DNA from 3 places in the Ruegeria sp. AB10 genome. Region 3 is predicted to be linked to each of the others. Evidence: riboswitches for the same ligand, from Rfam matches in the RefSeq annotation. Region 3 holds a riboswitch; each other region holds the start of a gene.

Evidence for each region. Region 3 has a riboswitch for cobalamin ahead of ACR0NT_RS08805 (DUF1636 domain-containing protein). Riboswitches for the same ligand answer to the same signal wherever they lie in the genome.
Region 1: it holds a riboswitch for cobalamin, as region 3 does, so the genes downstream of both, ACR0NT_RS18770 (hypothetical protein) here and ACR0NT_RS08805 (DUF1636 domain-containing protein) in region 3, are expected to answer to the same signal.
Region 2: it holds a riboswitch for cobalamin, as region 3 does, so the genes downstream of both, ACR0NT_RS07075 (DUF1636 domain-containing protein) here and ACR0NT_RS08805 (DUF1636 domain-containing protein) in region 3, are expected to answer to the same signal.

Annotation. Positions count from the first base shown of each region.
Region 1 covers NZ_JBQGAI010000016.1:48,304-52,965, forward strand. The annotation lists gene ACR0NT_RS18755 (bifunctional 2',3'-cyclic-nucleotide 2'-phosphodiesterase/3'-nucleotidase) at 1-637, shown strand, start outside; RNA gene ffs (signal recognition particle sRNA small type) at 677-775, shown strand; gene ACR0NT_RS18765 (alpha/beta hydrolase family protein) at 805-1,662, opposite strand; cobalamin riboswitch at 1,796-2,016, shown strand; gene ACR0NT_RS18770 (hypothetical protein) at 2,098-2,505, shown strand; gene ACR0NT_RS18775 (phosphatase domain-containing protein) at 2,507-3,010, opposite strand; gene ACR0NT_RS18780 (DNA polymerase III subunit gamma/tau) at 3,142-4,662, shown strand, end outside.
Region 2 covers NZ_JBQGAI010000002.1:415,694-420,355, forward strand. The annotation lists gene ACR0NT_RS07065 (NAD(P)-dependent oxidoreductase) at 1-150, opposite strand, end outside; gene ACR0NT_RS07070 (LysR substrate-binding domain-containing protein) at 254-1,129, shown strand; cobalamin riboswitch at 1,202-1,410, shown strand; gene ACR0NT_RS07075 (DUF1636 domain-containing protein) at 1,505-1,879, shown strand; gene cobW (cobalamin biosynthesis protein CobW) at 1,881-2,936, shown strand; gene cobN (cobaltochelatase subunit CobN) at 2,940-4,662, shown strand, end outside.
Region 3 covers NZ_JBQGAI010000003.1:276,419-281,080, reverse strand. The annotation lists gene ACR0NT_RS08820 (GMC family oxidoreductase) at 1-541, opposite strand, end outside; gene ACR0NT_RS08815 (GMC family oxidoreductase) at 775-1,194, opposite strand; gene ACR0NT_RS08810 (DUF3299 domain-containing protein) at 1,429-2,193, opposite strand; cobalamin riboswitch at 2,339-2,536, shown strand; gene ACR0NT_RS08805 (DUF1636 domain-containing protein) at 2,639-2,995, shown strand; gene ACR0NT_RS08800 (ABC transporter ATP-binding protein) at 2,992-3,777, shown strand; gene ACR0NT_RS08795 (ABC transporter substrate-binding protein) at 3,796-4,662, shown strand, end outside.

The DNA.
Region 1 (4,662 bases), on a different contig from region 3:
ACCGGGACAGGTTTTCCTGCGCCATATCAACGATCTGTATGTGTTCCCCAACGAATTGCAGGCGGTTGTCGTCAACGGAGCGCAGATTGGCGACTGGCTGGAAATGTCAGCGGGGGTGTTCAATCAGGTCACACCGGGCCGTGAAACCGATCTGGTCGACCCCAGCCGCGCCGGGCATAACTTCGATGTTCTGCAGGGGCTGAGCTGTCAGATCGACCTGTCGCACCCATCGCGCTTTGACGCCGCCGGTCGCCTGACCGACCCCGCGCATCGCCGGATTCACGACATCCAGTTCGAAGGGCACCCCGTGACCCCGGACCAGCGCTTCGTCGTGGCACTGAACAATTACCGCGCCAACGGAGGGGGACATTTCCCCTTTGTCGACCGGGCCGAACCGATTCCGGTGCCGGCTCAACCCGTCCAGCGCATCCTGAAAGATTATTTCTCGGGTGCCCTGCCGCGCGACCCACTGGAACACGCGCCCCACGCCTTTCGATTTGCGCCATTATCCGGGGCGACAACCTTGCTCCGGACCGGCCCAAAGGCCCGCGATCACATTGCCGAGCTTGAGAAATACAACCCACAGCTGCTCGGAGAAGACGATGACGGCTTTTTGCTGATCCGTTTGACGCTCTGACGGGTTGTCTTTTCCACGCCCGTTGCCTATATCGACCGATGAGAGGTTGGCGCGGGCGAGCGCCTCGCCAACCTGGTCAGGTCCGGAAGGAAGCAGCCACAACGAGCCCCGCTTGGGTCGATGTCCAACCTCTCACTTTAGTTCCCGCCGAAAACTGAATAACAAATTCAAGCGATCAGTCGCGGCCAGACGGCGGCGTTGCGGCGCGCGAAGGCACCGATATGCCCCACCTCCGACAGGCCGAATTCAGCAGGTGACAACAGATGGCGGCGCGCGTGCGGCCCGTACAGATCGGCCAGCCGCCACACCGCGTTCGGCGGCACCACATCGTCATCCTCGAAGGTGAACAGATCCACAGGCGTCTCCGACTGCGCCCAACGCGCCTCGGGCAGAGTGATCCCGATCTCGGGCAGGTAGTTGTGCGGCGCGGTGCACCACCTCCGCCACTGCCAATAGACGCTTGCGGGCAGATCGGCCCCGAATCCCAGCGCCTTGCCCGGAAGATAGCCCAGAGCTTTCACCGCCAGCGGCGCGTGGCCGTACCAGAACAGCAATGCCAGCGCCCGATAGGGCCAGGGATGGTCCGACACCGTCACCGGGCCGGAGCAAACGCAGATCATGCGGTCGATCTGATCGATATCAGGTTGTATTGGCCCCAGCATCCCGCCGACGGAATGCCCGATGCTCCACTGCTGCGCGTCAGGGAATCTGCGTCGCATTTCAGCCCGTGCGGCTGGCATGTCGATCAGGGCCCAATCGGCCATCATGACCCGCGATGCCTTCAACGGCCCGTTCAACGAATGGCCGAAATCACTGTAATCATAAGTTAGACAGGCCACCCCCTGCGCCTCGGCCAGCCAGCGGGCAAAGTGCTGATAGTAAGCCCTCGGCACGCCGGTTGCGCCATGAATGACCACCGCCACCCGAGGCGCCGACGCCGGCAGATACAGGCGCGCGGATAAGGTGCCCGCGCCTGATGGAAACTGGAAATCCTCGGTCGAAACAGTCTGTGTTGCGTCCAGCATGGTGCGGCCTCCGGGATTTTTGAACCGATTGGTTCACTTTCTCCAGTCCGCCGTGTTTCCGTCCGCAAGTCAACTATGACCATACGTCCACCTGGCCGCGCAAATTGCCCGCTTGACTCGGGTCGCCCGCACCCGTTAGCGATGGCTTGATGGTTCTCGACCCCGATCTCGGGGCGGGATGAAAAGGGAACACGGTGCGGTTCTGCCCGGTGATGCCGGAACGAACCAAGGCCGCGACTGCCCCCGCAACTGTAAGCGGTGAGCAATGCCGAAACACCACTGGCCGAAAGGCTGGGAAGGTCGGCAAAGCGATGACCCGCAAGTCAGGAGACCTGCCATCGAAGCAAAACCGAAACTCGGGCGGGGTGTCCGGGCAGGTCGTCAGCACGCTGTCACACCTGATCTACGCCCCGTCTTGCGCGCGGAGGGCGCACCATGATCTGGAAGACAAAGACACATCAATTCACCGCAACCGTGTGCCAGAAAACCGGCAAGACCTGTCCGGCCCTGGCACAGATGGCCCGTGCCGTCGTGCAGGCGATGGAGGCCGCTGTCCCTGCGAGCACCCCGGATTTCGAACTCGAAGGCAGCAGCGAACTGGCCCATTGCGCTCAGGGCTGTTTCGCACGGTTTCGCGCGCAGGCAGATCAGGTTCGTGTGTTTTGCGGCACCGATGTCGACACCGCGATCGAAACGCTGGACGACTATGCAGATATGATGTTCGGCCTAGAATTCACCACACGCCCGGCCAAGCTGTTGCCGACACCGCCCTGCGCGATGCTCGAGGCCTCGATCATCGCGCAAAGCCCGGTCGTGCAGCCGGAACGGCACGCGGCGCTCTGAACTAGTGGTAAGGCCGGGTGCTGGGCGCCTGTGCGGCCCAGTCCAACTGGCCGTCGGTCTCGACGGCGCAGGGCCGTACGGCGCGCAGGCGTTTCAGCGCTGCCTCGGGGCGTTCGCCGTGTTCGACCATAAGGCGCAGGGCGATCATCCCAGACCGCCCGCAACCGCCCCGGCAATGTACTAACACCCGCCCTCCGCGGGCCAGAACCTGTGCCGCCGCCGCGCTGACCTCGGGCCATGCGGCCTGAACCTCTGGCGGTGGCGCGCCAAAATCCGCGACCGGCAGATGCGCCCAGCCGATTGCCGCGGCGCGCAGATCGTCGCCGAATCCGGCGGCACCCTCCTGCAGCATCTCACCTTCAGTGGTCATGGAAATCACCAGATCGGGCTGCCAGTCGCGGATGATGTGAAAATCCTGCCGATAGTTGCCCGCTCGCCCTGGCAATGGCGACAGAGCAACCGTGCCGTTGCCCACCTGCACGGCGTGAATTGCGAACAGTCTCAAGTGATAACCCTCCTGCCTACGCGTCTATGGTACATAAACTGCGACGCAAACGGAAATTCGCCAAGCGGGATGTGGACGCGGGCGGCGGGGGTCTCTACGCTGCATCGGAACCCGAATCCGACAGAGCAGACATGAACGACACGCCCAGCCCCGCCTATCAGGTTCTTGCCCGCAAATACCGCCCCGAAACCTTTGCTGACCTTGTGGGTCAGGATGCGATGGTGCGCACGCTGAAAAACGCGTTCGAGGCCGACCGGATCGCGCAGGCCTTCATCATGACCGGCATTCGCGGCACCGGCAAAACCACCACGGCGCGGATCATCGCCAAGGGCATGAACTGCATCGGCCCCGATGGCGAGGGCAAGCCGACCACCGAACCCTGCGGCCAGTGCGAGCATTGCGTGGCCATCATGGAGGGCCGCCACGTCGACGTGATGGAGATGGACGCCGCAAGCCGCACCGGTGTCAACGATATTCGCGAGATCATCGACAGCGTCCGCTATCGCGCGGCTAGTGCGCGCTACAAGATCTACATCATCGACGAGGTTCACATGCTCTCGACCAGCGCCTTCAACGCGCTGCTCAAGACGCTTGAGGAACCGCCCGAGCATGTGAAGTTCATCTTTGCCACAACCGAGATTCGCAAAGTACCGGTGACGGTGCTGTCACGCTGTCAGCGCTTTGACCTGCGCCGGATTGAGCCCGAGGATATGATCGGCCTGCTCAGCAAGATCGCAGCGGCCGAAAATGCCCAGATCGCGGATGACGCGCTGGCGCTGATCACCCGCGCAGCCGAAGGGTCGGCGCGTGATGCGACCTCTCTGCTGGATCAGGCGATCTCGCACGGGGCCGGGGAAACCAGTGCCGATCAGGTGCGCGCGATGCTGGGTCTGGCCGATCGCGGCCGGGTGCTGGACCTGATGGACATGATCCTGCGCGGCGACGCGGCGGGCGCCCTGACCGAACTGAGCGCGCAATATGCCGAGGGAGCCGACCCGCTGGCCGTGCTGCGCGATCTGGCCGAGATCACCCACTGGGTCTCGGTCGTAAAGATCACGCCGGATGCAGCCGAAGACCCGACCGTTTCGCCAGACGAGCGCGCCCGCGGCGTGCAGATGGCCGAGGCCCTGCCAATGCGGGTGCTGACCCGGATGTGGCAGATGCTGCTGAAAGCGCTGGAAGAGGTCTCGGCCGCGCCAAACGCCATGATGGCTGCCGAAATGGCGGTGATCCGTCTGACCCACGTGGCCGACCTGCCCAGCCCGGAGGAACTGATCAAACGGTTGCAGGATGCGCCGCCTCCACCACCGAACGGAGGTCCCGGCGGTGGCATGGCCGTACCGTCGCACGCTCCCGCTCAACCTGCGCCGCCTGCCTATACCTCGACCGCACGCGGCCCGGCCGGAGCGCCAACAGCCGCACTGGCTCAGGACACTCAGGTAGCCCTTGCGCGGTATCCCAGCTTTGACCATGTCGTCGAACTGATCCGAACGAACCGCGACGTGAAACTGCTGGTCGAGGTTGAGAATGGCGTGCGCCTCGTGTCCTATTCGCCCGGTCGGATCGAGTTCACACCAACGGACAACGCACCGACGGATCTGTCCCAAAGGCTCGGCACGGCGCTACAACGATGGACCGGAAACCGCTGGGCG
Region 2 (4,662 bases), on a different contig from region 3:
TGGGCTTTCGGCCGCTTTGGCGCCTTGGGCCACGAATTCGGCCACCAGATCGGGATTGAGGTCATGGACCGTCAGATCAATTCCGTTCCGCAGCAGCGAGCCCGACAGTTTGCCGCCGACATTCCCCAGACCGGTAAATCCGACTTTCATTTCACCCTCCCGAAGCTCGCTGTTCGCGCCAAGTATCCCTGTTGCTTGCCTGTAGTGAAAATGAATAATAACACGCATTATGGGCAAAATTTTTTGGTGATAGATGGACCGCCTTCCAAACCCCGCATGGCTACGCAGCTTCGAATCCGCCGCGCGCCATCTGAATTTCACCACAACCGCGCAAGAGCTTGGCCTGACGCAGACGGCGGTTTCGCTGCATATTCGATCCCTCGAGGCCGAGTTGGGGCAAAAGCTGTTCACCCGGAATGCGCGGCGGCTGGAACTGACCGAGCTGGGGCAATCCTATTCGCTGACGGTGCGGCGGGCGTTGTCAGATATCGCGCTGTCCACCAACAGCCTGTTTGGCCCGGCCTCACGGCAGACCCTGACCGTCCGCGCTGCCATATCGACCGCCACCTACTGGATAGCCGCCGAACTGCCGGACTTCTCCACCCGGCATCCGGATATTCCGGTCCGTCTGGTCTCGCACATCTGGAACGACAGCAGGACGCCCGGCGATGTGGATGTGGAAATCCGGCTGGGGTATGGCGACTGGCCGGGGGTGCGGTCCGAGAAGCTTAGCGATGAAAAGCTGGTTCCGGTCTGCCGGGCCGGGCACGGTTCGCCAAATCTGAATAACGGGCCGCTGATTCACATACTTGGGTACGAGGACAACTGGGCGCAGTATTTTCAAGCCATCGGCACTGCGCCCCCCGGCCAGCCGCCCCGACATTCGGTGGATACGACGGTGGCGGCGCTGCAACTTGTGATGGCCAGTGCGGGATATGCAACGATCCTGGAACGGTTCGCCAGAAACGCGATCCGCCAGGGTGCGCCGATTGCGATTGCGGGTCCGGCGATTCCCTTTGCCCAGTCGCATTACATCGTCAGTGCTCAGCAGGCTGTGCCATCCACAGCAGCGGCAGGTCTGTTTTGTGCGTGGTTGCGGGACCGGCTGGCAGCGGATGCCGCGGATTGACACAAGCTGGTCGCTTTTTCGTCCCCAGGGTTTTCCGCCCCGGTCTGGCGCTTGACAAGGCCCCTGCCCGTGCCGCATGTCGCTTGGGTTGGTGTCCATCCCCGGATGGATGAAAAGGGAATGCGTCAGCGGTCATCCGTCAAACGCAGCCGCCCCCGCGACCGTGACCGGAGAGGGTGCCCACAGCCACTGGCCCAAAAGGCCGGGAAGGCGGGACATCCGACAGAGGCCCACCTCTGACATCCGCAAGCCGGGAGACCTGCCAGCACCCGAAGATGAAACCGGGCGGGGTGTTCCGGTGTCGGGTCCATGTCGCAACACGTGGCCCGCATGAAACCCCGTCCCCCGCAATGAGGATTTGGGGGGATGAGAGACATGACCGAGACCGCACCCGTCGAGCTGCTGGTCTGTACCACGTGCCGCCGCGGCCTGCCCGTTGAGGACGACGCGCAACGACCCGGCACCTTGCTTCACAAAGCGCTGGAACAGGCGGATCTGCCCGAGGGCATCACTCTGAAAGCCGTGGAATGCCTGTCAAACTGTGATGAAGGCTGTTCCATCGTGCTGCGCGGTGGGCCGGATCGCTGGACCTTTGTCTATGAACACCTCAACGAAAACGACCATGTCGAAACCATCGTCGAAGGTGCCACCAAGTATCTCGCCACCGAAGACGGTTTGGTCAAATGGCGCGAGCGCCCCGAACATTTCCGCAAAAACTGTGCGGCCCGCATTCCCCCGATTGGAGCTTGATATGTCGAACCTCGAGAAACTCCCCGTCACTGTGATCACCGGCTTTCTGGGCTCGGGCAAAACCACACTGGTGCGCCACCTGATGCAGAACCCGCAAGGGAAACGTCTGGCCGTTGTGGTCAATGAATTTGGCGATGTCGGCGTCGATGGCGACATCCTGAAATCCTGCGCCATCCCGGACTGCCCGGCGGAAAACATCATGGAACTGGCCAATGGCTGCATCTGCTGCACCGTTGCCGATGATTTCATCCCCACCATCGAGGCGCTGATGGCGTTGGAGCCGCGCCCGGATCACATCCTGATCGAAACCTCCGGCCTCGCCCTGCCCAAGCCGCTGCTCAAGGCGTTCGACTGGCCGGATATCCGGTCCAAGATCACCGTTGACGGTGTGATCGCGCTGGCCGATGCCGAGGCCGTTGCCGCCGGTCGTTTCGCCCCGAATGTCGAGGCCGTGGACGCCCAGCGCCTGGCCGATGACTCGATCGACCACGAAACGCCCCTGTCCGAGGTGTTCGAGGATCAGATCTCCTGCGCCGACATCATCCTGCTGACCAAGCCCGATCTGGCCGGTCCCGAGGGTGTGGCCAAGGCCAAAGAGATCATCGCAGCCGAAGCTCCGCGCCCGCTGCCGGTGGTCGAAGTGGCCGAAGGTGCCGTGGACGTGCGCGTCGTTCTGGGTTTGGAAGCCGCAGCAGAGGATGACATGGACGCCCGTCCCAGCCATCACGACGGCCACCACGATCACGAGCATGATGATTTCGAAAGCATCATCGTCGAACTGCCGGAACAGACCGACCCCGTCGATCTGGTCGCGAAAATCGAACGCCTGGCCAATGAGCTGAACATCTTGCGCGTCAAAGGCTATGCCGCTGTTGAAGGCAAACCGATGCGTCTGCTGGTGCAGGCCGTCGGCGCCCGTGTCCGTCACCAATACGACCGTCCGTGGGAGCCGGGTGAAGAGCGCCGCTCGCGTCTGGTGGTCATCGCCGAGCATGACGACATCAAAGAAGCCGCGATCCGCGACATCCTTGTTGGTGTGACCGAGGCCGCCGAGTAAGCCATGCACGTCGTCTTCCGCGAAAGCCACGGGCTCGAGGAAACCGAGACCCCGACCGACCTGGGCCAGAGCCCGGCGGATCTGGTGGTGCTGTCATTCTCTGACAGCGACCTTGGCGCTTTCGCGGCGGGCTGGCATCGCGGTGGCGGCGCCGAGGGGCGGATGCCGACGATGCGGCTGGCCAACCTGACGGCGCTGAAACATCCACTGTCCGTCGACACCTATGTCGAGCAGACGCTGGAGGGCGCCAAAGGCATCCTGATCCGCCTGATCGGCGGCGTTCCTTACTGGTCCTACGGGTTGCAGCAGGTTCTGGCGCTGGCGCAGGCTAAGGGCATTGCGCTGGCCGTCCTGCCTGCGGATGGGCGCGAGGACACGCGGCTGGATGACTATTCCACCCTGCCCGTCTCGACCCTGCGGCGGCTGGCCCATCTGTGTGATACAGGCGGCGAAGTCGCGGCGCAGGCTGCGCTGGCCCAGATGGCGTTGGCGGCGGGTCTCTATGCCGGTCCGGTGATGGGGGCGAAGACCCTGCCGGATTGCGGCGCATGGTGCCCGGATCGTGGCGTGATCCCCGTGGACACGGCTTTCACGGGCGACGCGAAACGCATCGTCGTGACCTTTTATCGCGCCTATCTGACCTCAGCCGATACCGCCCCCGTCGCGGCCCTGATCCGTAGCCTGCGCGCGCGGGGTCTGGAGGCCGTGGGCCTGTTCGCCCCCTCATTGAAAGCGCCTGCAGCCGCCGATTGGTTACGCGAAAACATCGTGGCCATGAACCCGTCAGCCATCATCAACGCCACTTCCTTCTCGGGAAAAGGCGCGTCGGGCACGTCCCCTCTGGACGCGGCCAATGTACCGGTGTTCCAGGTCGCCCTCGCCACATCCCGCCGCAAAGCGTGGGCCGAGGCGGAACGCGGCCTCTCGCCCGCCGACCTCGCCATGCATGTGGTGCTGCCCGAGGTGGACGGGCGGATTTCTGCAGGCATCGCGTCGTTCAAGGAACCGGGCAAGCGCGACCCGCATCTGGAATATTCCCGCTTTGCCCATCGGGCCGAGCCCGAACGGATCGAAGCCATCATCGACCGGGTCACCGGCTGGCTGAACCTGCACGACACACCCAAGGCAGACCAGATCCCGGCGCTGGTTTTGTCGACATATCCCGGCAAGGACTGGCAGATGGCCCATGCGGTAGGTCTGGATGCGCTGGCCTCGGCTGAGGCGATGCTGTCCGATCTACAGGCCGAGGGTTATGACACCGCGCCCGCCGAACCGATTTCCGAAGCGCTGCTGGACGCACGGATTTCATGGCCGCTGAAGGACTACCGGACGGCGCTCGCGGCTTTGCCCGAACAGTTGCGCGATGATCTGCAAACCGTCTGGGGCACCCCCGAGGATGACCCAACCTTCTCGGACGGCGCGTTCCATTTTACCGCCCTGCGCCGTGGCAAGGCCCTAATCGCCCTGCAGCCCGAGCGCGGAACGCCCGAGCTGCGCGATGACGACTATCACGACCTGTCGCGCACCCCGCGCCACAGCTATGTCGCGTTCTATCTGTGGCTGCGCCAAGGCCTCGGCGCGGACGCCCTGATCCATATCGGCGCGCATGGCACGCTGGAATGGCTGCCGGGCAAGTCGGTCGCCCTGTCCCGCGATTGCTGGCCCGAGGCGCTGATCCGCGACCTGCCGGTGATCTACCCCTTCATCGTCAACGATCCCGGCGAGG
Region 3 (4,662 bases):
CGATCCTGCCCGGTTGCAGGGCAAACCCAATCCCGCACGCAACAGCGGCCAGACATACACCCCCCAGCAATGCGTTTCGTCTGGATATCATCATCGAACCACCTCGGCGGCACGCAGCGACATTGCCGACAGGGTCAGGGTCGGATTGGCGGGCGAGCAGGTCGGGAACGCCCGCCCCCAAGGCAAAGACATTCGGAATCTCGTGCAGGCGCAGATACTCATCCACCACCCCTTCGGCCGGGTCGGTACTGATCCGGTGCGTGCCCTGAATATGGGCCTGACTCGGAAGGAAACCGCCAGCGGTCACGCCGTCCAGCACATCCGGAATGATACCCGGCAACCCGCCCAGCGCGCGCTGCAACCCCCGATAGGCATAGGGGTGGTGCCCGGTCCATTCGATCACCGGTGCGTCACCTTCCGACAGCACCCGATTTTCGGCGATGGGCAGGTCCTCGGCCACAAGGGGCAGGACCAGACGGTTGGTCCACTTGCCCGGCTCTTTGCGGATATTGGGGGGCGAATTCGAGCTTTCGATCAGCACCGCCGCCGCCTCGGACCGGTCTATGTCGTGATAGAAATGATAGCCATGGCTGGTATCGGACGTGCCGCCGAAATAGTTCTTTAACGTGGCCGTATCGACAAGGACGGATTGCGAGGGTTCTTCGTGCAGGAAACGCCCCAGCGCCGATGAGGTGACACCCGACCGCAGCAGGATTGCCGCGTGCCGCCATTTGCGCGCGCGGAAGGCAGCGGAACCCAGGACTTGCTGTGGTTCTACAACGCAACATCCGCACGGGACTTGGCGTGCTCGGGATAGGGAAACGGCGTTTTGAGGGGCAGGATATGAGCCGACCCGCCGCCTGCGATCTCCATCAGCGTTTCCGCCCGCTCGCAATAGGGGGCCAGATCGTCATACCCGAACGGCCAATCCATTCCGACGCCGAACCGGGACTGCAGCCGGAAGTCATCGGGATGAAATCGCGGAGTATCGCCCCACCAGAAATTCGAGTTTCCGCCAAAAACAACGAAGCTGAGCCAGTCTTTCCGAAAACCGGACGAGTTGCGCTGAGTGATCTCCTCTCCGGTGCGCCAGCCATCGCGAAGCTGCGCCTCATGCGGGCGGAACCCGCCTTTTTCAATGATGAGAATGTCCAGATCCTGGGCAGGGTATGCGCAAAAAAAACATCGATGCAAAGCTACTGCCAACAAGCACCACATCCCATTCCCGGGACGCAACCTCTGCTAGGTCAATGCGGTTCATCTATTCACCCGTGCCTCTGAAGAGGCTCAAACCAACGTCACTGATACACTTAAATAGGATGATATAGGGTACCCCGAGACCGGGGTTTGTCAAATCACCGAAGATGATCGGTTTCTTCCGGAATCAATCTACAAGCCATTCCGCAGTGTCCCGATCCGGCGGCCGCGTCACTCAGAGGCCTTCGCCCCGCCGGTCTTGCGGTTGCCCGCCGCGCGGATGCGATCGGCAATGCTTTGCGCCCACTCCAGCCGCTCGCCCTGTGTCTCCAGGGTTTCGACACTGTCGGCGTCCAGCCGGAACGTCGCCCGCATGGGCAAAAACCCGTCGACCACCATCATGTTCTGCTCTGACGGATCGATGGTCAGCCTTCCGGTCAGCCGGACGGGCTCGTGGACATAGCTGGGCGCCCAGTCACCGTTCAGCCGCACCCGGATCATCTGATTGGGCGGCGGTGGCGGCATGTGGCTGCACATCCCGCGCTTGGGCACAAGATAAGCGATGGCGTTCCCGTCCGCATCGGGCGGCGCGGGAATGGCAAACCCCGCCAGCGTCACCGTCTGACCGTCAAATTCAGGGTTTCCCGCAGCGCCGGCGCGATCCCGGTTCCGGGCCACGGCATGCCGTTGCTCCAGCAGCCAGTCGATATCAATGCCATCGGCGGCCAGGGCGTCCTCGGTTTCGAACAGAAGCTCCTGCCAATTCAGCCGTTCTTCGGGGCTGCCCGCATCCTGATGCAGCCTGCTGCGCAGGCGTACGGCAAAAAGCACATCGTCGAACTGTTCCGGGCTCAGGTCGCGATACGGATCGTCGAAGACCTGAACGGACGGATCCGGCAAGTCAGACCAGTCCAGTGCAGTCCCCGGAGCCGCCAGCACGGACGGACCGCACAGGGCCAACGTCAGAATCGTCGCAAGGGGAAACCAATATCGCATGACCGGACTCTATCGCCCTGCCGGGATCATTCCAGTAGGTTTTTTGCAGATGCCGCTCTTTGCAGAACCCCCTGCAATTGCAGGGCTGCACCGGCAAACAAACGTAGAGGATGTAACTTTATGATTGACGCACCGGGCCATCTCGGGCAGTCAATCTGGTGATGGTTCCCCCAAAAGGGGTGAAAAGGGAATACGGTGCGGCCCTGTCAATTGGCCAACTCCGTGACTGCCCCCGCAACTGTAAGCGGTGAGCGACGCCATACACCCACTGGTCCTTGGGCCGGGAAGGATGGCCAAGCATCGACCCGCAAGTCAGGAGACCTGCCATCATATGTTCAACCAACCCGGGGCGGGGCGTCCTGGAAGGAGGCTATGATGACACGACTGACACGTGTTCCCATGATTGGCACCTTCTCTGCGCGTTTGAAAACGAGCGGAGCGGGCAATGCCGGAAACACCTGATCACTTCATTCTGATCTGCGAGACCTGCAAAGGGCTTGAGAATGCGGATGCCTTGCGCAACGCGCTGACGGGCAGTCTGCCCGCGGGGTTTGCGGTTCGGACCGTCACGTGCATGGCGGGCTGCGAACGGCCGACTACCGTAGGATTTCAGGCCGTTGGCAAAGCCCAGTACCTGTTCGGCGATATCCGGACCCAACGTGACATCACCGCAGTGGCCGAGTTTGCGCGGCAATACCGCCACAGTGCGGATGGCTGGACCAACGCCTCCGACCGCCCGCAGCCGCTGTTCACCAAAACCCTGTCCCGGATGCCCCGGCTGAACGTAGAGGAACACTCATGACAGACCCCGCGTTTCTGGTCGCGCGTGACCTGGAATACTATGCGCTGAACGGCGATGTTCTGTTGCAGGGTGCATCGTTTGAACTGGGCAAGGGCGCAATCCTGGCCATTGCCGGGCCGAACGGGGCCGGGAAAACGACGCTGTTGAACCTGCTCTGCGGGGCCGCCGATCTGGTTCTGGGCGATGTTCTGGTCAACGGGCGCAGCCTGAAACAAATGCCCGCATCAGAGCGCGCGCGCATGATCGCCGTGGTCAGCCAGCAGGAGTTTCCGGACGGCCGGTTGCTGCTGCGGGATTATGTCGCCCTGGGTCAGATCCCGATCCGGTCCGACCGGTCTGCCGATGACCACGCGGCCGAACTTGACCGGATACTGGACCTGACCGGGCTGGACGCTCTGGCGGATAAACGCATGGCCATGCTGTCCGGCGGCGAACGCCAGCGGGCACATATTGCGCGCGCCCTGGCGCAGAACCCGTCGCTTCTGTTTCTGGACGAGCCCACCAACCATCTGGATCCGGACGCCAAGGGGCGGATGCTGTCGCTGGTGGCCGAACTGGGTATCACCGTGGTCATGATCGTGCACGATCTGGTCATGATCCCCGAGTTTGCCACCCATGTGGCGCTGATGAAATCCACACGCCTGACCAGCTTTGGCCCTGTGGCCGAGGTTCTGACGCCCGCGCATGTGCGCGACACGTTTGGCGTCGACTACCTGTGTTTCCAGCACGAAGGCCGGGTGATCCCGGCGCTGGATATCCGAAGAACCCCCGTTTCAAACTAAAGCAAGGAAACACCCCCTATGAAACACATCTGGTCTGCGGCCCTGATCACCGCCATGGCAGGCGGCGCGTCTGCAGGTGAAGTAACCGTTGATAACTGCGGCGAGCCATTGGTTTTCGAGACTCAGCCCGAGCGGCTGGTCGTGCATGACATGAACATGACCGACATGGCCTTTGCGCTGGGTCTGCAGGACAAGATCGTGGGCCTGACCGGCATCACCGGCTGGTACAAGACCAGCCCCGAATTCGACACTCTGCGCGGAGACATCCCCGAGCTGGCGCCAAAATACCCGACCGTTGAAAACCTGGTCGCGGTTGAACCCGACCTGTTCTTTGCCGGGTGGTATTACGGCATGAAACCCGGCGGCGATGTGACGCCGGACACGCTGGAACCTTTTGGCATCAAGACCATGATCCTGTCTGAGAGCTGCGTGCATCTGGACAAGGATCGCCCCGAGGCCAGCATGGACCTGCTGTTCGACGACGTGCTGCGCCTGGGCAAGGTCATGCATGTCGAAGGCAAGGCCGAAGAACTGGTCAGCGGCTGGAAAAAGCAACTGGCAGCCATCGAAGCGCAAACCGCCGATCTGGCCAAACCGCGTGTCTTCCTGCTGGACGGTCCTGCCGATGCGCCCTTCACCGCGGGAAAATTTGCCATCCCCGACGCCATGATCGCTGCTGCGGGCGGCGAGAACGTCACCCATGACATGGATACCAGCTGGGGCCGCACCTCGTGGGAGGCTGTCGCCGCATCCAACCCGGAATTCCTTGTGCTGCTGGACTATCAGACCGGCAATGGCGCGGCGGATACGTTCAAGTTCCTGCAGGAACACCCGGTGATGTCGCAGACCGACGCGGTCAAGAACGAGCTCTGGATCGGCCTGCGC